Regions from separate parts of the Cobetia sp. MB87 genome, predicted to be linked through region 2. Evidence: riboswitches for the same ligand, from Rfam matches in the RefSeq annotation. Region 2 holds a riboswitch; the other holds the start of a gene.

Region 1 (14,726 bases), on a different contig from region 2:
TTCAGTGAACGCCGCGGTGGCGTGCTGCGTCTTGAGGAGTCCGGCGATGCGCCGCACTGGCGGCCCTGGGCCAGTGGACTGCGCAACCCGGTAGGCCTCGCCTGGCAGCCGGGCATGGCAGGTGAGCCGCGCCTGCTGGCCACCAACAACGGCCCCGACCACTGGGGCTATGAGCAACCCCGCGAGCTGGTGGTCGCAGCCCGCGAAGGCAGTTTCCATGGCATGCCCTGGTATCAGTGGGTCGATGGCAACTGGCAGGCGGATGATTGCATCGCGAGCGATTCACCGCGTGAGCGTGACGAGATCGCGCCGCCACTGGCCGAGATCCCCGCTCGTAGTGCGCCGATGGGAATCGCGGTGGTACCGCCAGGGCACCCATTGGCTGCTGACATGGATATCGTGGTGGCAGTCCACGGCAGCTGGGGTACGGCGCCCTCCGGCAACGCCGCGGGTGACCCGGCCAGCCGCCGTGAGCCTCGCCTGCTGGGCCTCAAGCTGGCGACGCCAGACACTGAAGCACGCCTGATTCCGGTACTGACCGGTCTGCAGGACAGCAGCAGCGGCCAACGTTGGATTCGCCCGCTCGATGTCCTGTTCGGCCCTGAGGGCAGTCTGTACTTCACCTCGGATAGCGGCGCGGCAGGTCTCTATCGCCTCACCTTCGATTGATGGTCTGACCTTGATCAGAACGGGCCTTTGAGAAGCGAAGCCCTGGCCCTTATCCAGGCGCTCTCTCAAAGCCATCACTCCACGCTCTCTCAAAGCGCCCTCTCCAAGCTCTCTGTCCAAGCTCCCTGTCCAGGCTCTCTTCCCGGGAGCTGCTTGGCAGAGGGCCTACTGCAGTAGCTGCATGCAGCAGACCCAGAAGACCTGCCTTGCATGCCCCGCCTGCGAATTACAGAAATGTAGTCCTGTGTCCCCACATGCGCCCAATGGCCATCTAGGCATCGTGTGTCCATGGAGCGACACTGAGGCCACGCCAAGCGTTTAATGAACGATGACGCGTTGAGAGAGCGTCGTTCGCTCGTGCATCCAGCCTACAGACTCATGCGTATGATCCAACGAATACGCCATCGTCGGAGCCTGCCGCCATGAACCAGCAGCCACCCCCAGCATCACGGACGCCCGCCAGCCGGGACTCCCTGTCGAGCACATGCACGCACCTGACGCGCGCTCCCTGGCTGAGCATCGTGATGCCGGTGCATGACGAGGCAGCCGGCATCGTGCAAACCCTCATTGCCCTGAGTCGCCTGCGCGCGGGCGGCGACTGTGAAGTGATCGTGGTGGATGGTGGCTCGACGGATGGCACCCCCTCACTGGCCCGACCGCTGTGTGATGTCGTGCTGAGCAGTGAGCCGGGCCGGGCACGCCAGATGAATGCCGGAGCCGCGCGTGCACGCGGAGAATGGCTGCTGTTTCTGCATGCCGATACCGACTTGCCCGACAATGCGCTGGCATTGCTCAAGGAGGCCGTCACGACGCATCGCCGCAGCGACTGGGGCCGCTTCGATGTCAGCATCAAGGGCGAATCGCCGTGGTTACCGATGATCGCCGCCATGATGAATCTGCGCTCGCGGCTGACCAGCATCAGCACGGGCGACCAGACCCAGTTCGTGCAACGCTCGACCTTCGAGGCCATCGGCGGCTTTGCCGACATGCCACTGATGGAAGATATCTGGCTGAGTGCCCAGCTCAAGCATCTGACCCCGCCAATGAACCTGACGGCGCGTGTCACGACAAGCGGTCGACGCTGGGAGACCCACGGCGTCTGGCGCACCATCGTCAAGATGTGGGGGCTGCGGCTGGCGGCCTGGTGTGGCGTCTCCCCTGCACGTCTGGCACGCCTCTACGGCTATCGCGCCGCAGCGCAGGCCTGTGAGCAGCGCGGCATGCCCCATGCGTGATACGGCGTTGCCTACCTTGCCCACCGCTGATAACGCGTCAAAGGTGCGCCCGACTCTCATCATCTTCGGTCGCCTGCCCATCGCCGGCCACTGCAAGACACGCCTGATTCCCGCACTCGGCCCCGAGGGTGCAGCTCGACTCTATGAGCGGATGCTGAGCCATATCGTTGACCAGACCTGCGCCGCGCGCCTCGGCAAGGTCGTGGTGATGCTGACGCCCTCTGCCGAGCCGTCGAGTCATACCCCTGAACAGGCGGCTCTGCGAGCAGCACTTGAATCCCGGCTGCGAAGCGTTGTCGATGCCTCTGCCGACCTCACCTTCGAGGCACAGCCGCAGGGAGATCTCGGTGAGCGAATGTCCCGGGCCATGGCCCGGCATCTGCCCGAGGGGCCGGTGTTATTAATGGGCTCCGATCTGCCGGCACTGGACAGCCAGCGTCTGCGTGAAGCAGCCCACAGACTACGCACCCACGACGCGGTCCTGCAGCCCACCGACGATGGCGGCTATGGCTTGATCGGTCTCAAGACGCCCTGCCCGCAGGCCTTTCTGCTGCCCCGATGGAGTCATGCCCATGTCTGCCGGGATACTCTAGAGCTGCTGGCACGGGCCGGGAAAACGGCCGCTTGCCTGCCGATCAGCTGGGATGTCGATGAGCCGCGTGACCTGGAGCGTCTTTCGTGCCACCTGCCGGCGCTCATGGCCGACCTTGCCGCTTGAGGCTCTTAGCAAGTCCGCTTAAGGCTCTTCACACGCCCGGCATGCCTCCCAAAGTCGTATGCATTTTTGCTCACACTGCCCTTCTTCTGCGCCGCAGGGCTGTTACACTCGCTGCACAGTGACTCACATGTCACAGCTTGACGGGGTGCCGGTAAGACCGGCTGAGATGTCATGCGCAGGCAATGTCCTTGCGTGAATGACGATCCCGCCGAACCTGATCCGGCTAGTACCGGCGTAGGGATCAAGCGCGAAGCGATGCCACTCGATATCGTCACCACTTTCTCACGGTGACTGTCGGCACCTCCCCCCGCTTTTCCCCTGCTCCTGTTCCGGTACTGGCCACGCTTGCGCCAGAGACCTGTCGCCCCATCACGGGTCGTCAGCACGCTCACCGAGGGATGCGTCATGCCTAGTTTCAACGACCTGACCAGTGCCTGCGCCGAGGAATGGCGTGACTATCTCGAGCACGACTTCGTTCGCCAGCTGGGCGAAGGTCGTCTGCCGGAGGAGTCCTTCCGCCATTACCTGCAGCAGGACTACCTGTTCCTGATCCACTTCGCGCGCGCCTGGGCGCTGGCCGCCTACAAGAGCCGCACCCTCGCGGAGCTGCGTCAGGCCACGGCCAGTCTCGACACCATCCTCAATACCGAGCTCGATCTGCATATCGGCTACTGCAGCGAGTGGGGCATCAGCGAGGATGACCTGAGCGAGCTGCCGGAATCGCGCGCCACCCTGGCCTATACCCGTTACGTGCTCGATTGCGGCCAGCGCGGTGACCTGCTCGATCTGCATGTGGCGCTCGCGCCCTGCCTGATCGGCTACGGCGAGATCGCCGAGTGGCTGCTCGATCAGGACATCACCGAGATCGAGAACAACCCGTACGCGGACTGGATCGCGATGTACTCAAGCGATGACTTCAAGGAAGCCGTCGAAGCTGAACGTGAATGGCTGGATGCGCGTCTCTCGGAGGTCTCGGAGCGCCGACTGGGTGAACTGGTCGATGTCTTCCGGGACGCCACGCGACTCGAGATCGACTTCTGGCAGATGGGCCTCGATCGCGACTGAATCATGACAGACTGACGTCCCGGCGCTCGCCATGAGCCGCCCGGGATGACGCCATCCCCCCTGGATGGCACGACTGACAGGCCAACAGAGCCTGGATGCGAGAACGCTTTCCGAGGCAAGCCTGACGCTTCGGGCAACACACTTTCGCATTGAAATCTGCACACGCTTGACGGGGTGCCGGTGGAACCGGCTGAGATCCTGCATGCATGCTTCGCCGCCCTGACGCGCGAGCTTGCCAGCAAGGGGTCCCGTGGAACCTGAACCGGTTAGGACCGGCGTAGGAATCAAGCTGATGGCCAGCCGCTGCGCGCGGCCGCCTCGCTCCCGGGCCACCTGTTGGCAAGGAGTCGGTGACGACCATCCTCTCCCTGCGCACGGTCTTCCCATGATGACGTCAGCCGTGACGTCGCCCTTTGAGGAGACCTGCATGAGCACTGCCCCGACGACACAAGACCCGCAAGCCATCAACGCCGCCGAGTCACCGCTCGCCTCGCAGCCTGATGCTGCCCCCAAGGCACGCGCGCGTGCCGGTCGCAAGGATGGCAGCCGCCACCTCGCCAGCGAAGCACAGGTCGACGCCGCCGCCATCGCGCCGCTGAGCGGCTCGCGCAAGATCTATATCGAAGGCTCCCGCCCGGACATCCGCGTGCCCATGCGCGAGATCGGCTGTTCGCCGACCCAGACCTCCAGCGGTCTGGAAGAGAACCCGCCGATCGTCGTCTACGATACCTCCGGCCCCTACACCGATCCGGCGGTCGAGATCGACATCCGCCGGGGTCTGGCGCCGCTGCGCGAGAAGTGGATCGAGGAACGCGGTGATACCGAACAGCTCAACCAGCTGAGCAGTGAATATGGCCGCGTGCGCCAGGCCGACCTGCGCCTGTCGTCACTGCGTTTCGAGCTGGACCACCGCCCGCGTCGTGCCCTGCCGGGCAAGAATGTCACCCAGCTGCACTATGCGCGCCAGGGCATCATCACGCCGGAGATGGAATACATCGCAATTCGCGAGAATCAGCGTCGTATCGCGCTGCGTGAGGAGTATCAGGGCAGCGAATCCGTCGAGAGCATTCTGGGCCACCAGCACCCGGGCCACAGCTTCGGCGCCAACCTGCCCGACGAGATCACCGCGGAATTCGTGCGTGAGGAAGTCGCACGCGGCCGCGCCATCATTCCCGCCAACATCAATCACCCGGAAAGCGAGCCGATGATCATCGGCCGCAACTTCCTGGTGAAGGTCAACGGCAACCTGGGCAACTCGGCGGTCACCTCCTCCATCGAGGAAGAGGTCGACAAGATGACCTGGGCGATCCGCTGGGGCTCCGACACCGTGATGGATCTCTCGACCGGCGCCAACATCCACGAGACCCGTGAATGGATTCTGCGCAACTCTCCCGTCCCCATCGGCACGGTGCCGATCTATCAGGCACTGGAGAAGGTCGATGGCGTGGCCGAGAACCTCGATTGGGAGATCTTCCGCGACACGCTGATCGAGCAGGCCGAACAGGGCGTCGATTACTTCACCATCCACGCCGGCGTCCTGCTGCGCTATGTGCCGCTGACTGCCAGTCGCGTGACCGGCATCGTCTCGCGCGGCGGCTCCATCATGGCCAAGTGGTGTCTGGCGCATCACGAGGAAAGCTTCCTCTATCGCCACTTCGAGGACATCTGCGAGATCTGCAAGGCCTACGACATAAGCCTGTCACTGGGCGATGGCCTGCGCCCGGGCTCGGTGGCCGATGCCAATGACGCCGCCCAGTTCGGTGAGCTCGAGACGCTCGGCGAGCTGACGAAGATTGCCTGGCAGCACGATGTCCAGGTCATGATCGAGGGCCCGGGTCACGTGCCGATGCACCTGATCAAGGAGAACATGGACAAGCAGCTCAGCGAGTGTGACGAGGCGCCCTTCTACACCCTCGGCCCGCTGACCACCGACATCGCCCCGGGCTACGATCACATCACCTCCGGCATCGGTGCCGCGATGATCGGCTGGTTCGGCTGCGCCATGCTCTGCTACGTGACCCCCAAGGAGCACCTGGGCCTGCCCAACAAGGACGACGTCAAGACCGGCATCATCACCTACAAGATCGCCGCGCATGCCGCCGATCTGGCCAAGGGCCACCCGGGCGCGCAACGCCGTGACAATGCGCTCTCCAAGGCGCGCTTCGAGTTCCGCTGGGAAGATCAGTTCAATCTGGGCCTGGACCCGGACACCGCGCGCAGCTTCCACGACGAGACGCTGCCCAAGGACTCGGCCAAGGTCGCCCACTTCTGCTCCATGTGCGGGCCGAAGTTCTGCTCGATGAAGATCACCCAGGAAGTGCGTGATTACGCCAATGAGCATGGCCTGACCGGCGATGCCGACAGCGTGATGGCCGGCATGCAGGAGCAGGCCGACAAGTTCAAGCGTGAAGGCAGCCAGCTCTATCAGGAGGTGTAGATAAGCGCCTGACGCACAGGAAAGCTGAATTTCCGAGCGATACAAAAAACGCCCCGACCAGTGATGGTCGGGGCGTTTTCGTCACATCCTGTCAAACGCTCATGACATCTCATGAGCGTGACAGAAGGCTCACGTGCGGCTGGTGACTTCCAGCAGGTGATAACCGAACTGGGTCTTCACCGGGCCCTGCACGGTGTTGATCGGGGCGCTGAACACGACTTCGTCGAATTCCTTGACCATCATGCCCGGGCCGAAGGCGCCCAGGTCGCCGCCACTGCGGCCGGACGGGCAGGAGGAGTGCTCGCGAGCGGCATCAGCGAAATCGCGGCCGTTCTCGATTTCGGTCTTGAGAGCTGCACACTGTTCTTCGCTGGAAACGAGAATATGACGCGCTGTGGCCTGTGCCATGTCTATCACCTGTCACTGATCGAATAAATGCTGCCGGCAATCACCGGCGGCGTGGCAGGTCATTGTGGCCCAAGGCAGCGCTCGCCGCTAGCGTCGCGCGCCTCCCCACCTCCCCAGCGATACTCCAGACACGCAAACGCCCACCCGGAAGACCGAGTGGGCATTGAGGACGCTCGCCTGAGAACGTCAACAGCAGTCGCTTACTTGGCGACTTTCTGCATGGCCTCGGAGGCGGACTTGGCGTTGCTTTCTGCCAGTTCCTGACCTTTCTTGGCGTATTCCTGGTTCAGCTCGACCACTTTCTGGGTGTCGTTCTGCAGCTTCTCGCCCAGAGTCTTCACGGTTTCCTGCTGCTCCTTGACGAAGTTCTTCAGACCTTCGCTGTCCTTGATCTCGAGCATGGAACGCGCCTGGGTCAGGGAAGCATCAGCATAGGATTTGGTCAGTTCCATCTGGGCGCCGATCAGCTTCTCGCTGTAATCGATGCTCAGGGCGCTGAAAGCACGCAGCGGAGACAGGAACATATCGTCGAACTGCTGAGCGGACTTCTCGAAGTTGGCATTGAACATGTAGGCACCCTCCAGGGTATTGGCATCACGCTGAAATGAACCGGAGCCTTGCTCCGTTCGGTTATCAGGACTGAACCGGGCTGGTGCACCGTAGTGACCGAGCCATCATTATCAAGCCGTCACTATCAAGCCGTCGCGGTCAGATAGTGCTATCGACCAGGTTCCATCCTCGCTGCAACGCAGCATAAGACAGTCTTTGTTGCACTGCAACATCAAAAACATCGCAACGAATGGCCTGTACGATCGAGATGATGCAGTCACTTGATTGCACTGGAGAAAAACAATCAGAAGTCGAAAAGAAAATTGACGCCCTGGGGCCCCTTCACGCCATGCACCATTCCCTGGAACGCTAGGCTGGGCCAAAGTGCTGGGTCATAGGACTGGGACACAGGCCCGAAGCTGAAAGGCTGAACTTGAGGAGAGCGCCGTGCTGCTGCCTCACTGGCATGAGGCGTCGCGGCAGCGTTTGCAGAGCAGGCGCCCGCCCAGCGCACGTGCCTGATCCGGCTGGCGACAGAAGTCGACACTCTGGGAGGAAAGCCATCGCCGACAGCCTTGGCAGCGCGGCAGGCTTTCCTCATCCTGCGACTGGGCGGAAGACGCACCCTGCTGATCGTTGGGCGCAGCCCCCGGCTGCTCGCCTGCCGCCTGCGGGCTAGCGGGATCTTCCTGGCTGCCCTGATCCAGAGTCTGGTGCCCGGGCTGCCAATGCGCGGCCTGCAGCCCTCGGTCCCCAAAACCGCACTGCCGTTTCAGGGCAGCCGTAGATGTCACGCCACGCTGGACCGCCAGCGTCGTGTCATCCGATGTCCCCTCCATGTCATCAGACTCTGCCGCCATGGCAGCGCTTTCGCCTGAGGTCTGCGGCAGTGCTTCAGGTGATAGCGGCGGTTGCCATAGATAGGCCAGCGGAGACACCGGAGTGGCAGCGTCGCCCTCCGACGCGCGCGTGTCAGCGGCCAGGCCCAGCTTTGCCACCCAATCCGTATTGGGAGCCACATGCTGGGTCGCGATGGCGCGCCCCAGCTGGCGCAGGCGGCGCTGATCGAGGCGGTGAGTAAAACTGCGCAGCCGTGTCACGTAAGCGGTCTTGCCGCTCACCTGCAGGCACTGACGCTTGAGGCGCGCGAAGGACAACAGCGCACGGCTGTCGACGATATCTTCCGGCGGGCGACTGACCTGAGCCGCATCGGCCACCACGATGCGATAGCGCAATTGCGGCTGCAGCGTCATCCCCAGGCGCACAGGCAACAACGCGGAGGCCTCCAGCCACTGCACGATGGCGCGGCTACGCTCAGGGATCGTCTGCAAGGGGCACGGCGTCACGGCATGCGCCATGACCCCATCTTCGTCTGAGGGGGGCTCGCTCCCCTGCGCGACTCGTCCACTATGGGCAAGTAGCTCACCGAAGGGGGTGATCGAGAGCGTCAGATCAAAACAGGAGGCATCCAGCACCCAGACCTGCATGAGGCTGTTGATCAGCAGGTGATCGATCTCGATCACGCCCTCTGCCTGCGCCAGGCGCACATCATGCAGCACGACCCAATCATCCCGTGTCCCCAACAAGGCATCCAGCTGGCTTGCCAGCGCACGGCGACGCGCCTGACGGGCACGTATCGCACGCAGGGCCTCCAGCACCTTGTGGCGCTCGGGCGCGGCAAGCGCAGCATCCTGCGCCAGCACCTCAAGCACCAGCAGGTCATATTCCCGTGAATCACAGTCCTTGATCAGCATGGGCGCCTCTGGATTAGAGCATTCATATATATCTCAGTGTAGTGCTCTATTCGCAATCTTTCTTGCCTATGACTCCGCGGAAAAATCCGCCAGCGGATAGCAGTGACGGAAGCTGAGGGCCATCACTCCTGCGTTGTCTGAGGCGCGGCCTCCCGGTAAGGCAGCATTGCCGTCACCTGCTGACGCGCCTTGCTCAGCCAGCGCGCCTCCTCCTCGACGGCCTCGGCCACCGCCTCCTGAAGCCCGGGATGCATCAGCCAATGCAGCGACCCGGTGGCATACGCCGCGAAACCGCGGCTGATCTTGTGCTCTCCCTGGGTGCCGGGATCGAAGCGCTTGAGCCCTCGCTGCAGGCAGAATTCGAGCCCCTGGTAATAGCAGACCTCGAAGTGCAGACAGTCGGCGTGGACTTCGCTGCCCCACCAACGACCATACAGACAATCACTGCCGATCAGACACAAGGCTGCCGCCACCGGTGCGCCCTGCTCATCACGCGCCTGCACCAGCAGCAGCCGCTCGGGCATGTTGAGCCTGAGCTGATGGAAGAAATCGAGCGGCAGATAAGGGCGCTGGCCGCGCTCGAGATAGGTCATGCAGTAGCAGCGGTAGAATGCCTCGATATCGTCAGGGCCAATCTGCGCCCCCTCGAGCCTGGCCAGCGTGAAGCCTTGCTCGGCGACCTTTCGCCGCTCGCGACGGATCTCCTTGCGCCGTTTGGAGCGCAGACTCTCAAGCCAGGTGGCAAAATCCGGCTCACCGCGTGACTGCCAGTGATATTGCATCCCGGGACGCGAAATCAGCTCCGGAATCGCCGCCAGCCAGTCCTGGCGCTCCTCTGCCGCGACAAACAGCAGATGAAATCCGCTGTGCTCATAACGACGCAGCGCGCTACCCGGCTCAGCCGCGGGCGCGATGCCAGCCTTGAGATGCGGCCACAACCACTCAAGCAAGGCACGTCGGGCGGCAGGTGACGACAACTGCGGCAAGGTGACAAGGCGTGGGCCATCGCTGGGAGTGAACGGCACGGCAGTCAACTGCTTGGGATAATAGCGCCCACCGGCCTGCTCCAGGGCCTCCGCCCATTGCTGATCGAATACATATTCGCCACGCGAGTGCAGCTTGAGATAGCGCAGCAGCCCTGCCAGCAAGCGGCCGTCGGCATCTCGTACCACCAGATGGGCAGGATGCCAGCCACTGGCGGCACTGGCCGCACCGCAGCTTTCCAGCGCGCTCAGATAGGCATGTCGCAGGAAGGGATAGTCATCGCCTGCCAGCGCATTCCATTCACTGGCGGTGAGGGCGTCGAGAGAATCCAGCACCTCCAGGCGCCAGCCCTGTGTCTCTGCGACATCTGCAGCGCTCACAGTCTGCTTCTGGTCTGTCACCGCCCCTGTCACCGCCTGAGCAGCCTCATCATCCGCCTGCCATTGCCCTGTCACCGTACTCTCCTCATAGTCTTGCCATGCCCACCGCGGGTGCAGACATGCCGCACATCCCAGGACATGCTAGTGTGTCGTCATGATGCAGGACAACGAGACCCACATGACAGAAACTCCCACGCCGCCCGATGACACATCCACGAGCGGCTCACAGACCCGGGGGCGCGCTCAAGAGTCCTCTCAAGGCCCCTCTCAAGGGCCTTATGCACCGACCCCGCCCGCGCAGGACACCCATGCCAGCACGAATCTCATGGCAGTGGCCGCCTTTGCCCTGAGCGTGCTCGGCTGCCTGCTCGCGCCTGCGGCACTCGGCGGCGTCGTGTGTGGCCACATTGCGCGCAGCCAGATCCGCCGCAGTGGCGAAGCCGGTGACAGCTGGGCCCTGGCCGGACTGATTCTCGGCTACCTGCTGATCGCCCTGTCGCTGGCCGGCCTGCTGATGTTCGGCGGCATGATGCTGACCATGTTCGGCATCATGGCCTTCAGCACCTGACCTACGCCTGGGCACTCCGGCTTGAACGTGCAGCGCGCCTGCACGGATAATGCGTCGACATTGCTTCCCCGTGCCAGCGGGGCATACCTGCTTCTCGCAGCGCCTGCCCTGCCAGCGATTCCGGTTCCCCCGAGCCGCCTTGATACTGAGCGAGCCTCGATGTTGTACTCGATTCTCGATAATGATTTCTACAAGTTCACCATGCAGAACGCCGTGGTGAAACTGTTTCCCTATGCACGCGCTCGCTACGCCTTCATCAACCGTGGCGAGCATTCATTCCCGCCGGGGTTCGGCGAGGCCTTGCGTATCGCGGTAGACAACATGGCCGAACTGGCATTGAGCGTGGAAGAGAAATCCTTCCTCGAGCTTCACTGCCCCTTCTTGGACCCGACCTACCGTGACTTCCTGGCGGGCTTCCGCTTCGATCCCTCCGAGATCACCATCACCCAGACCGGTGATGAGCTGGAGGTACATATCGAAGGCTACTGGTATCGCACCATCCTGTGGGAAGTCCCGCTGATGGCGATGATCAGCGAGCTCTGGTATCAGCTGGGCGGGGATCAGCGCGACAGCGATCAGGCACTGCGCGACAGCACCCTGGCCAAGATCGAGCACTACAAGCGACTCGGCATCCGCGTGGCGGAATTCGGCACTCGTCGTCGGCACTCCTACGATGTGCACGACAAGGTGGTCGCGGGCCTCAAGGACCACGGCCGCGGCTGCTTCATCGGCACCAGCAACGTGCACATGGCACAGCGCCACGGCATCAAGCCGATCGGCACGCACGCGCATGAGTGGTTCATGTTTCATGCCGCGCGCTTCGGCTTCAAGATGGCCAACATCCTGGCGCTGGAGAACTGGGTCAAGGTCTATCGCGGCGACCTGGGGATCGCCCTGTCTGACACCTTCACCAGTCAGGCCTTCTTCAAGAGCTTCGACAAGAAGTTCGCCAAGCTGTTTGACGGCGTACGCCACGACAGTGGTGACCCCATCGAATTCGCCGAGACCACCATCCGCCACTATGAGTCACTGGGGATCGACCCCAAGACCAAGACCATCGTGTTCTCCGATGGCCTGGACACCGACAAGGTCGATCGTATCGTGCGCTACTGCGCCGGGCGTATCGGCATGTCGTTCGGCATCGGCACCAACTTCACCAATGATGTCGGCCCGCAGCCGATGAACATGGTGATCAAGATGACCGAAGCCCGCCCCGAGGGTCAGGAATGGGTGCCGGTGATCAAGCTGTCCGATGTCACGAGCAAACATACTGGCGACCCCGACATGATTCGTCTGGCGCATCAGGTGCTGTCGCTCAAGGAGCTGGATTGAGGCGCGCTCAGCGATCGCTGAGCGCCTTGCCCTGGCCTCCTGCCAGAGACCATGAAACAGGTTCATGAAAAAGCTCCTGGAAAAGCCCCATGAAAAAGCCCGCCCGGAAACTTTCCGGGCGGGCTTTTTCATGTCGATCACCTTCAGCACAGGTGGCGACGGCTCAGGCCTTGACGACTCAGGTCTTGACGGATTTCTTCGGCGTCTTGAAGACCTCATTGAACAGGTTGAGCATGACCTGCCAGGAAGCCGAATCCGCGGCTGCATCATAGCCCAGCGGCAGATCGTACCTGGCCGCCTTGGCATCCGACTCCGGATTGGTGAAGGCGTGCTTGGCGCCCGGATACTGGATCAGCGTGGTACGCGTCTCGAGAGACTGGAAGGTCGCGACCAGCTTGTCGAGATCCTCCTGCGGCACCAGCGTATCTGCCGCGCCATTCTGGATCACGACCCGACCGGCGAACGGCTCAGGCTCCGTCACGGCAATCGACGGGCTGCCATGGAAGCTGACGACCGCCTTGAGCGGGGCTCCGGTCAGCGCCATGTTGAGCACCACGGCACCGCCGAAACAGTAGCCGATCGCCGCCATGCGCTCGCCATCGACTTCCGGACGTGAGCGCAGCACCGCCAGCGCCGAATTGAAGCTGGATTCGGCCTTCGGCCAGTCACTCATCACCTTGGAGGAGAAGGCCCCTGCCTCCCTGGGGTGCTCGGCCGTGCGCCCACCGCCATACATGTCGACGGCCATGACAACATAACCAAGTCCTGCCAGCTGTTCGGCGCGCTTGCGGGCATAGCTGTTCAAGCCCCACCACTCATGCACCAGCAGGATGCCGGGCCGGCGCCCCTGTGCCTTGGCATCGCGTGCGATCAGGCCCACGTGCTCCTCACCATTGGCCCGATAGGTCACCGTCTCCGTCACCACCTGCGGCCCCTCGAGACGATTGACCAGCGGTGCCTCCTCGGCGGCCATGGCCTGTCCGGCGGAAAATACCGACTGTGCAAACAACAGGGTGCCAGCGCACCAGCCACGTAACATTCGCATCGTCTACTCCTTGTATGACCTGATCCACTTGCATGACGCGATCCACAACCCGACACACCGGCTGCAGGTGTGCCCGGTTGATCACCGGTGTTGGCTCAATTGTCCTCGCTCAAGGACTGCGATGCCAGCACCACCCGATCGCGACCGCTGCGCTTGGCACTGTAGAGTGCCATGTCGGCACGGTGCAGGTAGCCATCCCGGGTCTCCCCCGGCTGGGGTGTCGCCACTCCCATGCTGATGGTGCAGCGCAGTGTCAGCGACTTGAAGCGCACCTCCAGCGCCGCGATCTGCTGTCGCAGCCGCTCGGCCATTCCGACACCGGTGGCCGTGCCGGCGTCGGTGAGCAGGACGGCAAATTCCTCGCCGCCCAGACGCGCAAAGCAGTCGTCGCGCCGCAGCTGGGCACGACACTCCTCGCCAAGACTGATCAGCACCTGATCACCCGCCGCATGGCCGTGAGTGTCATTGACGCGCTTGAAGTGGTCGATATCAAACAGGATCAACGCCATCTGCTCCCGCGATGATGAACTCAGCAGGGTATCGAGCGTGTCGAGGAAGCTGGCGCGGGTCATGGCGCCCGTCATCGCGTCCGTCATCGCTTCATGCTCACGGCGCTGTTCGACCAGCTTGCGCTCATGAATGTTGCGCGACACCGACAGCACGCGCTGATAACGCCCGGAGACGGGGTCCATCGAGGGCGTCGAGATCGACTCGAACCACAGGGTATGCCCGGCCTTGTGCTGAATCCTGAAGTCGATTCGAAACACCTCACCGAGACAGGCGGCACGATGGACTTCCTGCGCGATGCGCTGCATGTCATCAGGATGGATCAGCTGCTTGATCTCCTGGCCGATGATCTCCTGCGGGCGATAGCCGCAGAGCTTTTCCACCGAGGGACTGATGTACTGACAGATCCCGTGGGAGTCCTCGATGCTGACCAGATCGCTGACGGAGTTGAGGATGAAGCGATAGCGTTCCTCGCTCTGGCGCAGCTCATCCTCGATACGGTATCGGGCGGTGGCATCGTCACAATAGCCATTCCAGATCACGCCGCCTTCGGGGGAGTCGATCACCTGCGGCAGCCCGACACACGCCAACCTGCGTTCCTGACCATCCGGATGCTGATAGCGTACCTCCGCCTCCCAGGGTGATTGCTGCCGGGCGCTGCTCTGCAATGAGACGAGCAGCTGCTCACGCTCTCGATCCACGATGCGCGCCAGCAGCAGCATGGGATCGTCGATGACGGCCTGCGGGTCGAGCCCCAGCAGTTGCGAGGCGACAGGCGAGAGGTAGGTATAACGCAGCTCGCCCTCCTGGCTCAGGCGACACTGGAAGACGACGCCGCGCATCTGCTGGACAAGGTTGTCCAGTTGGCGCCGATGCGCTTCGCGTTGAGTGACGTCACTGAGCTTGCCGAGCACGGCGGTGACCTCTCCCTCAGGGGAGTAACTCAGCTGGATGTCATCCTGGAGATAGCGCTTGCGCCCATCCACATGCACGAAGGCGTAACACAGGCTCAGACGGCTATGGCGCTCCCGCACGGCCTCGCCGAAGCGCTGCTGACAGATGGCCAGCTCTTCCG
Region 2 (14,726 bases):
GCTGCAAGTAAGAGTCGTGATCAGGGGTGAAAGGCGGCGTTGCAGACACAAAAAAGCCCCCGCCAATGGCGAGGGCTTCAGCAGTGAAGCGGCTGATGGCAGCGATCAGGCCTGCGGCATCAGAGCTTCGTCCTGCACGTACTGGTTGAACTCGGTAAAGCCACCGATGTGGGTCTGATCGACGAAGATCTGCGGCACGGTCTCGACCGGCTTGCCGATGGTCTTTTCCATGTCGGCCTTGCTGATGCCTTCGGCATGGATGTCGATGTAGCGGAAGTCGAAATCATCGCGCTTGGCGGTGAGCTCTTCCGCGAGGTCCTTGGCACGGACACAGAAAGGGCAACCCGGACGACCGAAAATGACTGCAAGCATGAGACTCTCCTGTAAGGTTCGTGACTCTCGTTCAGCCCGTACTGGGTGGGCCGAGAAAATGGCGCCGGCACTGCCGGTGAGTAATCGATGACCGCCATTGTGCTTGAGCCTGCCCGGGTTTGCCAATTGAGCCGTACTACCAAAGTCATTGCGGCAATCAATCACTGCCGTACTGTGGACTAGCCCATCAGCAGCAGATTGGCGCCAAAGCCACCGACGATCAACAGCGTGAACAGGATCAGCGCGAGCAGGAAAGGCTTCATGCCCAGTGAGCGCAGACGATCGATGCGAGTCTCGACGCCCAGGCCCGCCATGGCCATGGTCAGTGCCACGCTGCCGAGGGTAGAGAGGCTTGAGTGCACTGCCGCCGGGATCGCGCCGGTGCTGTTGATGCCGGCCATGGCGATGAAGCCCAGCGCGAACCACGGAATCGTCATGCTGCCGCCGGTCTCACGTTCATCACCTTCGGTGCGGGCACGCATGGCCCACAGCTTCGGCAGCAGCAGCAGGAAGGGTACCAGCATCATCACGCGCATCAACTTGACGATCAGCGCATTGGCCAGGGCGTCCGGGCCGACCGCTTCACCGGCGGCCACGACCTGAGCGACCTCGTGGATGGTGGAACCGATATAGATGCCGAACAGGCCCTCATGCATGCCGCTCAGCGGGTAGAGCAGCGGGTAGACCAGCATCGCCAGCGAGCCGAACAGCACCACCGTGGCAACGGCCATGGCGGTGGCCGCCGGGCGTGCCTTGATCATCGATTCGGTCGCCAGTACCGCCGCGGCGCCACAGATGGCGGACCCGGCACTGGTCAGCAGTGCGGTGTCGCGGTCCAGCCCCAGCCAGCGCGTGCCGATGAAGTAGCCGCTGCTCAGCACCGCGGTGATCACCAGCACATCGAGGAAGACGACGCTCCAGCCCAGACCGAGAATCTGCTGCAGGGTGATGGAGAGACCGAACAGGATGATACCGAGACGCAGCAGCTTCTTGGTCGCGATATGCAGCCCCGGGGAGAGCGCTGCAGCGTGCCGGCTGGTGACCGGCAGGTTGCCGACCACGATACCGCACAGCAGGGCGAAGACCAGTGGGCTGATGCCGGTGGAGGCCAGTGCCGGAATGGAATGCAGTGCCAGGCCCACCAGGGTCAGGCCGCCACACAGGGCGAGGCCCGGCAACATGCGGCGCAAGCGCTCGGCAGTGGCGGGGGGAGTCAGGGTCTGTGCGTCCATGAGCATTCTCCTTGTGGAAAGCGGCCGGAACATGGCCTGTCTTGTTATGGGGCGTGCGCTGGCGTGTGGTGCACGGCTGTCATCGGCAAGGGCGCTTGAGCTTGCATCGCTCGCTTAGTGCCTCTGGTTTGATGATTAGTCTATTCGGGAATATTATTTGGCAGTTAGTCGATTATTCTTTTATTACATACCGGAAAAACCGATATGCAGATCCACATCACGCTGCGCCAGTTGCAAGTGTTCGTGGCGGTGACCCGCCACGGCTCCGTCAGTGCCGCGGCGCGCGAGATCGGCCTGTCGCAATCGGCGGCGAGTCAGGGGCTATCCGAGCTTGAGCGTCATCTCGAGGTGCAGCTGTTCGAGCGTCTCGGCCGCCGCCTGGCCTTGAACGCCAATGGTCGCCGCCTGTTGGCGCGCGCCGAGCAATTGCTGGAGCAGACCCATGCGCTGGAGTTGGAGGCGCGTGAGCCCGGCGCGGTGGATGGCAACCTGCGTGGCGAGCTGGAAATCGCCGCCAGCGCCACCATCGGCACCTGGTTGCTGCCGGGGCTGGCGGGGGCCTTCATGCGCGAACATCCGGGTACCGAGCTCAATCTGCGCCTGCGCAATACCCATCAGGTGGTGGAGGCGGTACTCAACTATGACGCTGAACTCGGCTTGATCGAGGGCGACTGCCATGCGCCGCGTCTGATGAGCCAGACCTGGCGCGAGGATGAGCTGGTAGTGGTGGCGCCGCCGAGCCATCCTCTGGCCGTGCGCGGCGTGGCGCTCAGCGATGAGGACCTCGCCGCGGCCGACTGGATTCTGCGCGAAGGTGGCTCGGGCACGCGGGCGGTCTTCGAGCGTGCACTGCACGGGCGGATCGAGCGCCTCAAGGTACGCATGGAGCTGGGCCAGCACGAGGCCATCAAGCAGGCCGTGTTCGCCGGGCTGGGGCTGGGGTGTCTGTCGCGCCTGTCGGTGGCGGCCGAGATCGCGCGTGGTGAGCTGGTGGTGCTGGCCACGCCACAGCTCAACCTGAAGCGGCGCTTCTCGATGCTGTGGCATCCGGAGCGTTACCGCAGCCCGCTGTGGCAGGCGGTCAAGGTCTACCTGGAAGCCAGCCCGCGCTGAGCCGTCGAGGACGGAGCCGCCACGCGCTTGATAGTTTGCTAACATAGGCGCTCCCCGCGAGCCGGCTGCCGCCGAGCCGCGCCACTGGGCCTGAGCTAGTGCGCCTGAGCTGCGGGGAGCGTAACGGTCTGTCTAGCGTCCATGGAGATGATGATGAGCACAACGGTCGAGCTTTATTACCACGAGAGTGATGCTCGTGAGGGCGCCGAGGAACAGACAACGAGCCAGCAGGATGCGACGCCGCTGGTCATTCTTCACGGCCTGTTCGGCAGTGCCGACAACTGGCGTTCGCATGTCAAGTCCTGGTCGTTGACGCGCCGCGTGATCGCGGTGGATCTGCGCAACCACGGCCGCAGCCCGCACGCGGCCGGCATGAGCTATCCCGAGCAGGCCGCGGATGTCATCGCGCTGCTCGACCGCCTCGCCATCGAGCGCTGTGACCTGCTGGGCCACTCCATGGGTGGCAAGGTCGCCATGCAGGTCGCGCTCGAGGCGCCCGAGCGTCTGCGCAGTCTGCTGGTCGCCGATATCGCGCCGGTCGCCTATGGCCACGGGCATGACGATATCTTTGCTGCCTTCGAGGCGGTGCGTGACGCACGTCCGGCCTCACGCAAGGAGGCTGACACGGTGATGGCGCAGCATGTCGATACCCCGGCCATCCGCCAGTTCCTCGCCACCAACCTGGTGCGTCTCGACGACGGCGCCATGGGCTGGCGCGTCGGGCTGGACCATATCGCGGCGGGCTACCCACAGATCGTCGAGGCGCCGCACGGCCAGGGGCCGGTCGAGCTGCCGGCATTGCTGCTGTGGGGCTCGCGCTCCAACTACGTGCAGGCCGAGGGACTGGCGACGATGCGTGAACACTTCCCTGCGCTGGAAGATGACTCCCTGGAGGCCGGCCATTGGTTGCACGCCGAGCGTGCCAGCGAGTTCCAGCAGGCGGTGGTGGCGTTCCTTGAACGCGTCGCACGCGCTTGAGTACGTCGAGCAGTCACTCCGAAAATCGTCAGCCGGCCGCGAGTGATCGGGTCATCCCGCCGGTGACTACCCACGAGCGCCTGGTGGTGGCACTGGTCACTCTGCTGCAGTTCGCCGTCATCATGGGCTTTACCATGGTGATGGCGCTGGGCCCTGACTTTGCCACCTCGCTGGGCATTCCGCTGGATCACCTCGGCTATATCGTCGGCAGTTATCCGCTGGCCGCCGCGGTCGGCACTCTGCTGTGGACGCGACACGCCGATCGCTTCGATCGCCGCTGGGCAGTGCTGGGCTTCCTGTTCGGCGCGGCGCTCTGCCATCTGATCGCCAGCTTCGCCACTGACTTCGAGACTCTGCTGGCGGCGCGCATGCTGGGCGGACTGTTCGGCGGACCGGCGGCGGCGACGGCGCTGGCCATCGTGATCGACGTGGTGCCGGGAGTCCGGCGGGGGCGTGCCATGGGCCTGGTGATGGGCGCCTTCTCGGTGGCCTCGGTGCTGGGATTGCCGTTTGCGCTGTGGCTGTCGCAGGGCTTCGGCTGGCAGGCACCCTTTCGCGCCGTGGCGCTGTTGGCGCTGCTGGTGTGCGGGCTGCTGGCCTGGATACTGCCGCCTATCCGCGGCCATCTCGATAACCCCGAGACGCGTCTGCGCAGCCGCAAGGGCACCACGATCCTGAACATCCTGGCCCAGCCCGATCACCGCCTGGGGTTGGCGCTGATCGCCACGGCGATGTTCAGCAACTTCCTGGTGATTCCCAACCTGGCAAGCTATCTGCTGTTCAATCTGGGCCTGCCGCGCGAGGATCTGGGCGGGCTCTACATGATCGGCGGCGGGCTGTCGCTGGTCGGCATGCAGCTGACGGGGCGGCTGTGTGATCGCTATGGCTGTGTCTGGCCGGGCACCATCACCTGCCTGATGACGGCGCTGGTCGGCTGGGCCTTCCTGCTGCATTCGCCGGGGCCGTCGCTGATCTGGATCGGCTTCGGCGCCTACATGCTGTTCTCGTCGGCGCGGCGTGTGACCCAGAATACGCTCAACAGCTTCATTCCTGCCGACCACGAGCGGGCGGCCTTCACCAGCACCCAGAGTGCCGTGCAGCATCTGAGTTCTGCCGCCGGCAGCTATGTGGGCGCCGGGCTGCTGGTCAGCACGCCCAGCGGCGCACTGGAAGGCATGCCGCTGCTGGTCGCGGTGCTGATGATCGCGCTGGTGATCCAGCCGCTGCAGATCCTGTGGCTGTCGCGTCGCCTGGCACGCCGCTAGCGCTTGTCAAATAGGCACAGGACGACGAGAGTGAGCGGTAAAGACAGAGCTCTGGATGCAGAGAGCAAGGTGATCAAGTCGGCCAAAAACCAGAACGCCCCTGTCGGAATCTCCGACAGGGGCGTTGTGCATGGAAGACACTCAAGCGCTCAGCGTTTCAATGGCGCTGGGCGCTCAACGCCTCAGGGCGCGTTGACGTCGACGGCCAGGTGGCTGAGCGACTGGCGCTTCTTGATCATGCCGCGCTCGAACAGGAAGTTCTCGAAGTCACGGTAGCGGCCGGCATCCAGCGCGGCAGGACGCAGCGCGAAGCGCGGCAGGGTGGCGTACCAGGCTTCCTTGTTGAGCTCGGTGTCCAGGGCCGGGTCGGAATCGCGGAACATCTCCCAGCCCTGGTCCGGGTGGTTGATGATCCAGGCAGTGGCTTCGCCGACGGCAGCGAGGAAGCCGGCGTACTGTGCCTGCTTGCGCTCGTAGCTGTCGCTGTTGGCGACGAAGATCAGCTCGTCATAGGTCGGCACGCCTTCTTCCTCGATGTAGAAGGCGCGGCCCTTGACGCCTTCCTGGGCCATCTGGGCCAGCTCGAAGTTGCGGAAGGCGCCAGTGACGGCATCGACCTTGCGCGTCAGCAGTGACGGCGTCAGCGAGAAGTTGACGTTGGTCAGCGTGATGTCATCCAGCGTCAGACCGCTGTGCTGCAGCATGGTGGAGAGCAGCACTTCCTCGACGCCGCCGACCGAGTAGCCGACCCGCTTGCCCTTGAGATCGGCGATCGACTGGATGTCGCTGTCGGCGCGCACGACCACCACATTCAGCGGGGTGGCGACCAGGGTACCGATACGTACCAGCGGCAGGCCCTGGTCGATCTGCAGGTGCAGCTGCGGCTGATAGCTGATGGCGATGTCGACGCGCTCGGCGGCGGCCAGCTTGGGCGGCACGCTCGGGTCGGCAGGGGCGATCAGCTCGACATCAAGGCCGTGCTTCTTGAACAGGCCCAGCTCCTGCGCCAGCACCAGCGGGGCATGGCCGGGGTTGGTGTACCAGTCGAGCATGACCTTGAACTGCGTCAGCGGCTGCTCGGCGGTGGCAGTGTCCTTGGTGTTGTCCTCGGCGACGTCCTGCGAGTCAGCTTCAGCGCTCTGTTCCTCGCCGGCGGCTGGCGGGGCATCCGCAACCGGTTCAGCACCGTTCTTGGCCTGTTCGGCGGCGCCGGCGGTCGCTTCCACGGCTTCCTGGCTTGCCACCGGTGCAGACGCGGCTGAGTCGCCGTTCACTCCGACTTCAGCCTGCTGAGCGACGATCTCCGGCGCTGACTGGGTGCTGGTGGCGGGGTCTGCCTCGGCGGCGTGGGCCGACTTGGCGGTGGCTGGCAGGCTGCTCAGGCACAGCGTGGTCAGCAGGGTGGCGAAGGCGGTGGACAGCAGCGAGGCACGTGGTGAACGTGTCGGCTGCGCTTTGCGCCGTGGCGCCGATGACGAAAGAGACATGGCGAAGTTCCTTGTGATCACGGGGTAGTGGTGCTGCCGTTCGTGAGCGGCAGTCGTCAGGCTCATGCAATTTGTTCGAGCGCCGAGCGCCGAGCGCCGAGCACCGAGCGTCGTTGCGTCTTTCGGTATCGCGGTCATGCGGTCATGCGGTCATGCAGTGTCTATCCGAAGGCCAGTCGTCTTGACCCATGAGTGCCAGCCCAGGCGTGTCAGCTCAGGCGTGTCAGCCGGTCGCGGTGCCAGGGCATCAGGGCGCGCAGCAGCGCATCCAGCGAGAAATAGAGCAGCAGGGAGAAGGCGACCAGCACCAGCAGGGCGGCGAACATCAGGTCGATCTCCATGCGTGCGTTGGCGTTGAGCATCAGATAGCCCAGCCCCTGACTGGCACCGGCCCATTCCCCGATGACGGCACCGATGGGGGCGGCGGTCGCGGCCATGCGAATGCCGGAGGCCAGTGCCGGCAGTGCGGCGGGCAGCTGGATATGGATCAGTCGGCGCCATGGGCTGGCGCCCAGAGTATGGGCAAGATCCAGCCAGCCCTGTCGGGTCTGACGCAGGCCGTCGTAGCCGGTGGAGGCGACCGGGAAATAGATGATCAGCGTCGCCATCACCACCTTGGACAGCATGTCATAGCCGAGCCACAGCACCAGTAGCGGCGCGATCGCGAACAGCGGTATCACTTGGCTGATCAGCAGCATCGGCAGCAGGGTGCGGCGCAGGCGGGGAATGAAGGCCAGCGCCAGCGCGGTGGCAAGGCCGAGCAGAATGCCCAGCACCAGCCCGGCCAGTATCTCGCTGATGGTGACGCCAGCGTGATGGGCCAGCAGCGGCGCCTTCTGGATCAAGACCTCGAGCACGGCCTGCGGCGTGGGCAGAATGTAGGGTGGTACGGCGGTGACAGCAATGATCAGCTGCCAAAGTCCCAGCAGGAGGAGCGCGCTGATGACGAGGTGACGCATGGCGTGGAGACGTTTCATGCGGCCTCCTCGCTATCGCGCAGGCGGGCAATCAATTGCGCCTGCGCCGGTGGCAGGGCCGGGTCATCCAGCGGCACCGGGCGTGCGGCGCCAAGCCCCGGCAGGCGTTCCAGCTCGGCGCCGTGGCCCGGGAGGCTCGAGGGGCGCAGCACCAGCAGTTGATCGGCGAGGCGCAATGCCTCCAGCGGGTCATGAGTCACCATCAGGACGGTGCGGCCCTTGAGCAGGCGGCTGGCCAGATCATGCAGCTCCAGACGGGTGATGGCATCCACCGCCGAGAACGGCTCATCCATCATCACGACCGGCGCCTGCTGGTAGAGCGTGCGGGCGAGGGCGACGCGCTGGCGCTGGCCGCCGGAGAGAGCGTCCGGCCAGGCCTGCTCACGGCCCTCAAGCCCGACCGCGGCCAGCAGTTCATGAGCGAGTTCGCGATTGCGTGGCCGCCGGCGCAGGTCATCGCCCAGCCACAGGTTGTCGATGACGCGCCGCCATGGCAGCAACAGGTCCTGCTGCGCCATCCAGGCCACGCGGTCGGTCAGCGGCTGACCGTCATCGGTGGCGAGGTCGAGCTGGTGGAGGTCTGACATCTCCAGGCCGGCCAGCAGGCGCAGCAGCGAACTCTTGCCGCAGCCGGAGCGCCCCAGCAGTGCCGTCCAGCTACCGGCCTCCAGACGCGCGGAAATATCGCGGAACAGCGTGTGGCCGGCGTAATCGATTCGTGCGTTGTTGAGGGTGAGTCCCAGCGACACAGGCAATTCCGTGGTCGGGCGGCGTGCCGGCAGGAGGAAGCAGGTGACGCGCCGTGCAGGGCACGCGTCGGGGATTCCCTCCGCCGGTATCAACCGGATCAGGTTCCAGGGGTTGTCGCGCGACGTATCGCTGCGGCTCTCAGCCCATCCTCGGGCACCCCCATCCAGACCGACAGTGTAACGTCAGTCTCTTGCCGGTGTCTTGTCCGACGCGGGTCAGGGGCCGGGTCAGGGGCCGGGTCAGGTGGGCAGGGCAGTGGCGGCGTGCGAAACGGACTATGCCGATGTGCCATGCCTTGGGTATGCTGAGCATTACTGTAACAAGACGTGTAGCCCAAGGAGATCATCATGCCCGACACACCGGATCTCTCGACCTGTTCCAGTTATCCCGTTCCCCCGCAGCGGCCGAGTACGACTGAGGCCGTGGGCGAGCCGCGTCCCGTACCCAGGGGCTGGCCCGAGGAGTCACTGACCCGACGGCTCTCGACCTATCTGGGCCAACCGCTCGAACCGTTGGCTCTTGCCTGGCCGGATAGCGCCAACTGGCTATGGCGCCAGCGTGGCGGCACGCCCGGCCTCATCAAGCTGGCGCGCACCGGGCCAGACCATGATCCCTTCTGGCGCGCCATGCGCGGGGTCTTCGGCGCCGATCGCTGGGCGACCCCGGATGGCCTGACGCGACTGGCGGGCGCCTTGCCCGCGCGCCTGCCGATTCCGCCGCTGCCCCTGACCTTTCTGGGGCGTCTCGATGGCGCGCCCATCTGGCATCTGCCGTGGTCCAGCGGTCAGCCGAGTGATCTCAGTATCACCTTCTGTGAGCTGCTGGGCGATCAGCTCGGTCGCCTGCATCAGGACACGGTGTCGGGTTTCGGTCAGCCGCTGGCGCAGCCGATGCCGCTATTGCACTGGAATGCTCGCGTCACGCGCTTTCTCGCCCATCACCCGCGTCGCGCGGAACTCGGCACCCTACTCAAGCGCACCTTCCCGGCGCCGACCCGCGCGGTGTGGTGTCTGCCGGACATGCGCGCCGATCAATATCTGTGCGCCGCCACCGGCTGGGTGTGGAGCGATTGGGAGGCGCTGGTGTGGGCGCCGATCGAGTTCGACTGGACGCTGGTGGAGTTGCTGCTGGAAACGCCGGGGCAGCGTCAGGCCTTCATGAAGGGCTATTCGCGTCATGGACGCATGATCGATCTCGATGGCCAGCGTGAACTGTGTCGTGCGCTGTTGTGGGCGATGGAGGCCTTCGGTCCGCGGTCCTATGCTGAGCTTGCGGCAGCCCCTGCCTGGGTCTCGCCGCGCAGCCTGGCGTGAAATCGGCGTGCTGCACACTGCAAGTACATGAAAGGTGTGAAATTTCTCTGCAGCCCCATCGCTGACATGGAATACTGTGGGTGAGTCGTCATGGACGTCACTCGAGATCTGATGTAGGGCTTGGCGGGGGAGCACTCGTGGTAGAGAACCTGAATTATTATTTCTTGCTGGCAGGCACGCTGATCGCCTTGAGCGTGTTGGCCAGCCGCGTCTCGGCGCGTCTTGGCATGCCGCTGCTACTGCTGTTCCTCGGCCTTGGCATGCTGGCGGGTGAAGATGGCGTGCTGGGCATCCAGTTCGACGACGCCTCATCCGCTTACATGATCGGCAATCTGGCGCTGGCGCTCATCCTGCTCGATGGCGGCCTGCGCACACGGCTGTCCACGTTTCGTGCCGGCCTGAAACCGGCGCTGGTGCTGGCCACCGTCGGGGTCTTCATGACCAGCGGCCTGGTGGGACTTCTGGCCATGTGGCTGTTTGACCTCACCCTGATCGAAGGCCTGCTGGTCGGGGCCATCGTCGGCTCCACCGACGCCGCGGCGGTCTTCTCGCTACTGGGCGGCCAGGGCGTTCACCTCAATGAGCGTGTCGGTGCGACGCTGGAAATCGAGTCCGGCACCAACGACCCGATGGCGATCTTCCTGACCATCACGTTGGCCGAGATCCTGACAGGTCAGCTCTCCGGCGTCGCGTCGGGCATCATGAGCTTCCTGCTGCAGTTCGGTGTCGGTGCCGCGATGGGGATCGCCGGCGGCTGGTTGATCGCCCGCCTGATGCGCTACCTGGATCTTGCGCCCGGCCTCTATTCGCTGCTGGCGCTGGCGCTGGGCTTGAGCCTGTTCGCCACCACCAATGAGATGGGCGGCAGCGGTTTCCTTGCCATCTATCTGTGCGGCCTGATGATCGGCAATCACCCCGGCCGCCACCTGGAGCACATCCTGCCGGTGCATGATGGCCTGGCACACCTCTCGCAGATCGTGCTGTTCCTGATGCTGGGCCTGCTGGTCTCGCCCTCGACCATGCTGCAGTTCGCGCTGCCGGCCGCCATCCTCAGCGTGGCGCTGATTCTGGTGGTGCGCCCGCTGGCGGTCATTCTGTGTCTCAAGCCGTTCTTCCGCTTCCGCTGGCGCGAGCTGTGGTTCATCAGCTGGGTCGGGCTGCGAGGAGCGGTGCCGATCGTGCTGGCGATCTTCCCGGTGATCACCGGGGTCGAGAATGCCGGTCTCTACTTCAATGTCGCCTTCTTCGTGGTCATCATCTCGCTGCTGGTGCAGGGCTCGTCGCTGGCACCGATGGCGCGCAAGCTGAGGGTGGTGGTGCCGCCGGGCGCACAGCCCAGCCGCCGCAACCTGCTCGGTATCATGCCGGTCAATGATTACGAGATGCTCGTCTATCGCGTCGACAACACGGCGCTGGAAGGCGTGGCGCTGCGCATGTTGCGCTTCCCGTCGGGGGCCAAGGTCGGGGCGCTGTTCCGCAACAAGGTGCTGATCCATCCCAAGGGCAGCACCTGTCTGCATCAGCAGGATGTGCTGTGCGTGGTGGGACGCTCCTGTGATGTGCCGAGCCTCAACCGCATGTTCAATGGCGAGAGTCTGCAGCACGAGCAACGCGCCTTCTTCGGGACTTTCACGCTGGAAGGCGATGCCAACATGCAGGACATCGCCGATGTCTACGGCTTGACGCTCTCCCAGGGCGAGCAGCACCTGACCATCGCCGAGTTCATCACCCGTCGGGTCGGCGGGGTGCCGGTGGTCGGCGACGATGTCGACTGGCATGGCATCCACTGGGTGGTGAACGAGGTGGAAGGCAATCGCATCACCAAGGTCGGCCTGCGACTGCACTGAGCCTTGATCTCAATCCGTGTCTGGGCCTGCGCTTGACACACTACGACGCCCCCATTGCACTGCGTGTAATGGGGGCGTCGTGTTTGGACTCATCAATATCGTACTCTGTTGATGTCAGGCCGATCTGTCCGTGACAGCGTCTGGCCACCGGTTGTGGCCAGCGACAAGGAGGTGACTACATGGCCAGCCCACATCCTCGTCTCGCGGGCTTTCTGCGACGATTCGAGCAATTCCCGCCCGGACTCACGGCGGATGAGAAGACCTTTCATGCCACCTTCAACGTGGTCTATGTGCTGGCGGTCAGCTGCCATCTGCTCTACGCCATCCTGCTGTTGTGGCTGGGCGAGATGGGCATTCTGGCCCTGAATCTGGCGATGCTGATCGTCGATCTGGTCTGCCTGCAACTGCACCGTGCTCGCCGTGAGGCTCTGGCGGCCACGCTGATGGCGCTGGGCACCTGCGCGCAGATCAGCTTCTCGCTGCGCTATTTCGGCTCGGAGGGCGGGTTCGACTACTTCTACTTCGGCGCCTTGCTGTGCATCTACTCGATCCGCATGTCGTTCATGCGGCGCGTTCTTCTGTGTGCCGCCTGCCTGAGCATGCCGCTACTGGCCTATATCATCCTGATGCTGGAAGGGCCGATCAATCCGCTGCCCGCTGGCTGGATGCTGGCATTTCGCATCATCAATCTGGGCGTCTTGACCCTCTTCTTCACGCTGGTGCTGGTGCAGATGGGATGGTCGGTGGAGCGCCTGCAGCAGCGTTTCGAGACCGGAGGTCGCTTCGATGCGCTGACCGGCGCCCTGAGTCGCGCGGAGCTGGTCGACAGCGGACGTGGCATGTTGATCAACAATGGAGCGCTGAGCGTGATGATGGTGGATGTCGACCATCTGGCGCTGATCAACGAGACCTGGGGTCGCCAGGCCGGCGATCAGGTGCTCAAGGAGCTGGTGCGGCGCATGCGCAGCATCCTGCGCGGGGAGGACCTGGTCGGGCGCTATGGCGGCGAGGAATTCGTGCTGTTGTGCCCGGGGCTGCATGGCGAGCGCGTCGATCAAGTGGCAGAGCGTCTGTGCAAGGGCGCCTCGGCGTTGCCGTTCGTCATCAATGACGGCCTCAACAGTCTGGATGTCAATCTGTCGATCGGTGTCGCCCAGCGTCAGTCCGGCGACAAGGACCTGGAAGGCCTGATCGCCAAGGCCGACGTCAATCTGTTCCGCGCCAAGCAGGATGGCGGCAATGGCTTCGTCAGTGACACCCGGCTGGGGCCCGTGGGCGGGCCGGGCATCGTCGCCATCAATTGAGCGCTACTCTGCGCATGGGGCTTTGTGCACAGTACTTTGAGCACGGTACTTTGAGCACAAATCTTGGTATACAACCCGGCACGCCCCCGGAGAATGACGTTCATGTCTCCGGGGGCGTGCTCGTGTCAGGGCGTCATCAGGCTTGCCTGAGGGGGTCAGCGGCGGTTGGACTGGCGGCGACGGCTCTTGTTGGCAGACTTGGGGGCGTAGTCGCTGTTCGAGGCCGGCACCGCGAGCTTGGGCGCAAAGCCTTCCACGACTTCGCGCGTCACGAAATAGCCCAGGTGCTGCTCGATGGCGCACAGGTTGCGGAAGTCATCACGCGAGACCAGCGATATGGCTTCACCGCTGGCCCCGGCACGGCCGGTACGCCCGATGCGGTGGACATAATCCTCGGCGGCGTCCGGCAGGTCATAGTTGACCACGCGCTGCAGATCATCGATGTCGATGCCCCGCGCGGCAACGCCGGTAGCCACGAGATACTTGATGGTGCCGGCCTTGAAGTCGGCCAGCAGCTGCTCGCGCATTGCCTGGCTGCGACCGCCGTGGAAGGACTCGGCGGCGATGTCACTCTTCTCCAGCTGACTGACCAGCTTGGCGGCGCCACGCTTGGTCTCGATGAAGATCAACGCCTGCTGCCACTGCTTCTCGTGAATCAGATGGCTCAGAAGGGCGGACTTGAACTCCTTGTCGACCGTGATCAGATACTGGCTGATATCCGGCGCGGTGACGTTTTCCGGAGCGATCATGATCTCGACGGCGTCCGTCACCGCGGTCTTGGCGAGCACGCGCACCTGGGCCGAGAGCGTGGCCGAGAACAGCAGGTTCTGACGCTCTCTGGGCAACTTCTCGACGATCTTGTTGATGTCGGCGATGAAGCCCATGTCGAGCATGCGGTCCGCTTCGTCGATGACGAGGGTACGTGTCTCGTCGAGATGGATCGCGCGGCGGGTCAGCATGTCCAGCAGGCGGCCGGGCGTCGCCACCAGGATGTCCACGCCCTCGATCAGGCGCTGTTGCTGGGGTTCGATTTCCACGCCGCCATACATCGCCATGGAGCTGACTTCCAGATACCGGGCGTAGTGCTGGATGTTGTCTTCGACCTGAATCGCCAGCTCCCGCGTCGGCGTCAGGATGACGGCATGTACGCGCTTGGCGCGCACCTTGGGCGCCTGTTGCAGGGTCTGCAGGATGGGCAGCACGAAGCTTGCCGTCTTGCCGGTACCCGTCTGGGCGGCGGCGATCAGGTTGTCACCGGCCAGCACGACGGGGATCGCCTTCTCCTGGATGGGAGTCGGGGTCTGGTAGCCTTGCTCGGTGACGGCCTTGACGATGGAATCGCTCAAACCAAGGGCAGAAAATGGCATGGTGTCTCGACTTGTCTGGAGGGGGAGGGGCAGGCGCACATTCTGCGGCAAGGAATGTCTGGCGCAGTGATGCTCACTGTAGCCGAAAGTCCGCTGACGGCCCGGCGCATCATTGGCCATCGCTGCTCAGGCAGGGTAGCGAAGTGGCGGCGATGGGCGCTGCGCGGCAACAATGAAAAAGCCCCGCCTACCTGAAGTAGACGGGGCTTTCGGAATTCAAGGTGGTGGAGGGACAGGGATTCGAACCCTGGGTAGGCTATTAACCTACGCCGGTTTTCAAGACCGGTGCATTCAACCGCTCTGCCATCCCTCCGACTCACGGAGCGAAATACTACCGAACCTGGTGAGAATAGCAAGAGGTAGGTGAAGAAAAATCTTCGGAAAAGCCATCGCGGACAATCACTTGCAGAGGATTGCGCCGGGGTGAGCCCGCCGGAGCCGCCTGCTGGCACCAGACCATGAATCAGGTCATGACTCAGATCAGGAATCATGCCCACGAAAAAGCCCCGCCTACCTGAGGTAGACGGGGCTTTCGGAATCAAGGTGGTGGAGGGACAGGGATTCGAACCCTGGGTAGGCTATTAACCTACGCCGGTTTTCAAGACCGGTGCATTCAACCGCTCTGCCATCCCTCCGACTCACGGGATGAAATACTACGGATTTTTCAGTCAGGGTCAAGGACTTGGCGTAAATTTCCTTGTCGTTCAGATGCTTGAAAGGT

What was found. Region 2 has a riboswitch for thiamine pyrophosphate ahead of CDPAHKCJ_RS09405 (ABC transporter ATP-binding protein). Riboswitches for the same ligand answer to the same signal wherever they lie in the genome.
Region 1: linked by a shared signal. The riboswitch ahead of thiC (phosphomethylpyrimidine synthase ThiC) and the one ahead of CDPAHKCJ_RS09405 (ABC transporter ATP-binding protein) in region 2 are both predicted to bind thiamine pyrophosphate.

The regions. Positions count from the first base shown of each region.
Region 1 is NZ_VFBC01000005.1:295,818-310,543, forward strand. Features, by position in the region: gene CDPAHKCJ_RS04635 (sugar dehydrogenase) at 1-669, shown strand, start outside; gene CDPAHKCJ_RS04640 (TIGR04283 family arsenosugar biosynthesis glycosyltransferase) at 1,194-1,904, shown strand; gene CDPAHKCJ_RS04645 (TIGR04282 family arsenosugar biosynthesis glycosyltransferase) at 1,948-2,622, shown strand; TPP riboswitch at 2,754-2,880, shown strand; gene tenA (thiaminase II) at 3,028-3,687, shown strand; TPP riboswitch at 3,848-3,988, shown strand; gene thiC (phosphomethylpyrimidine synthase ThiC) at 4,115-6,124, shown strand; gene CDPAHKCJ_RS04660 (peptidylprolyl isomerase) at 6,254-6,532, opposite strand; gene CDPAHKCJ_RS04665 (phasin family protein) at 6,733-7,101, opposite strand; gene CDPAHKCJ_RS04670 (nuclease-related domain-containing protein) at 7,540-8,835, opposite strand; gene CDPAHKCJ_RS04675 (GNAT family N-acetyltransferase) at 8,958-10,274, opposite strand; gene CDPAHKCJ_RS04680 (DUF4190 domain-containing protein) at 10,525-10,767, shown strand; gene pncB (nicotinate phosphoribosyltransferase) at 10,927-12,099, shown strand; gene CDPAHKCJ_RS04690 (dienelactone hydrolase family protein) at 12,278-13,144, opposite strand; gene CDPAHKCJ_RS04695 (PAS domain-containing protein) at 13,240-14,726, opposite strand, start outside.
Region 2 is NZ_VFBC01000007.1:753,615-768,340, forward strand. Features, by position in the region: gene CDPAHKCJ_RS09370 (GrxA family glutaredoxin) at 106-372, opposite strand; gene CDPAHKCJ_RS09375 (YeiH family protein) at 552-1,604, opposite strand; gene CDPAHKCJ_RS09380 (LysR family transcriptional regulator) at 1,809-2,717, shown strand; gene CDPAHKCJ_RS09385 (alpha/beta fold hydrolase) at 2,871-3,695, shown strand; gene CDPAHKCJ_RS09390 (MFS transporter) at 3,692-4,960, shown strand; gene CDPAHKCJ_RS09395 (ABC transporter substrate-binding protein) at 5,143-6,447, opposite strand; gene CDPAHKCJ_RS09400 (ABC transporter permease) at 6,657-7,424, opposite strand; gene CDPAHKCJ_RS09405 (ABC transporter ATP-binding protein) at 7,421-8,173, opposite strand; TPP riboswitch at 8,232-8,345, opposite strand; gene CDPAHKCJ_RS09410 (hypothetical protein) at 8,522-9,487, shown strand; gene CDPAHKCJ_RS09415 (potassium/proton antiporter) at 9,625-11,334, shown strand; gene CDPAHKCJ_RS09420 (GGDEF domain-containing protein) at 11,514-12,638, shown strand; gene CDPAHKCJ_RS09425 (DEAD/DEAH box helicase) at 12,794-14,005, opposite strand; tRNA gene CDPAHKCJ_RS09430 (tRNA-Ser) at 14,228-14,318, opposite strand; tRNA gene CDPAHKCJ_RS09435 (tRNA-Ser) at 14,550-14,640, opposite strand.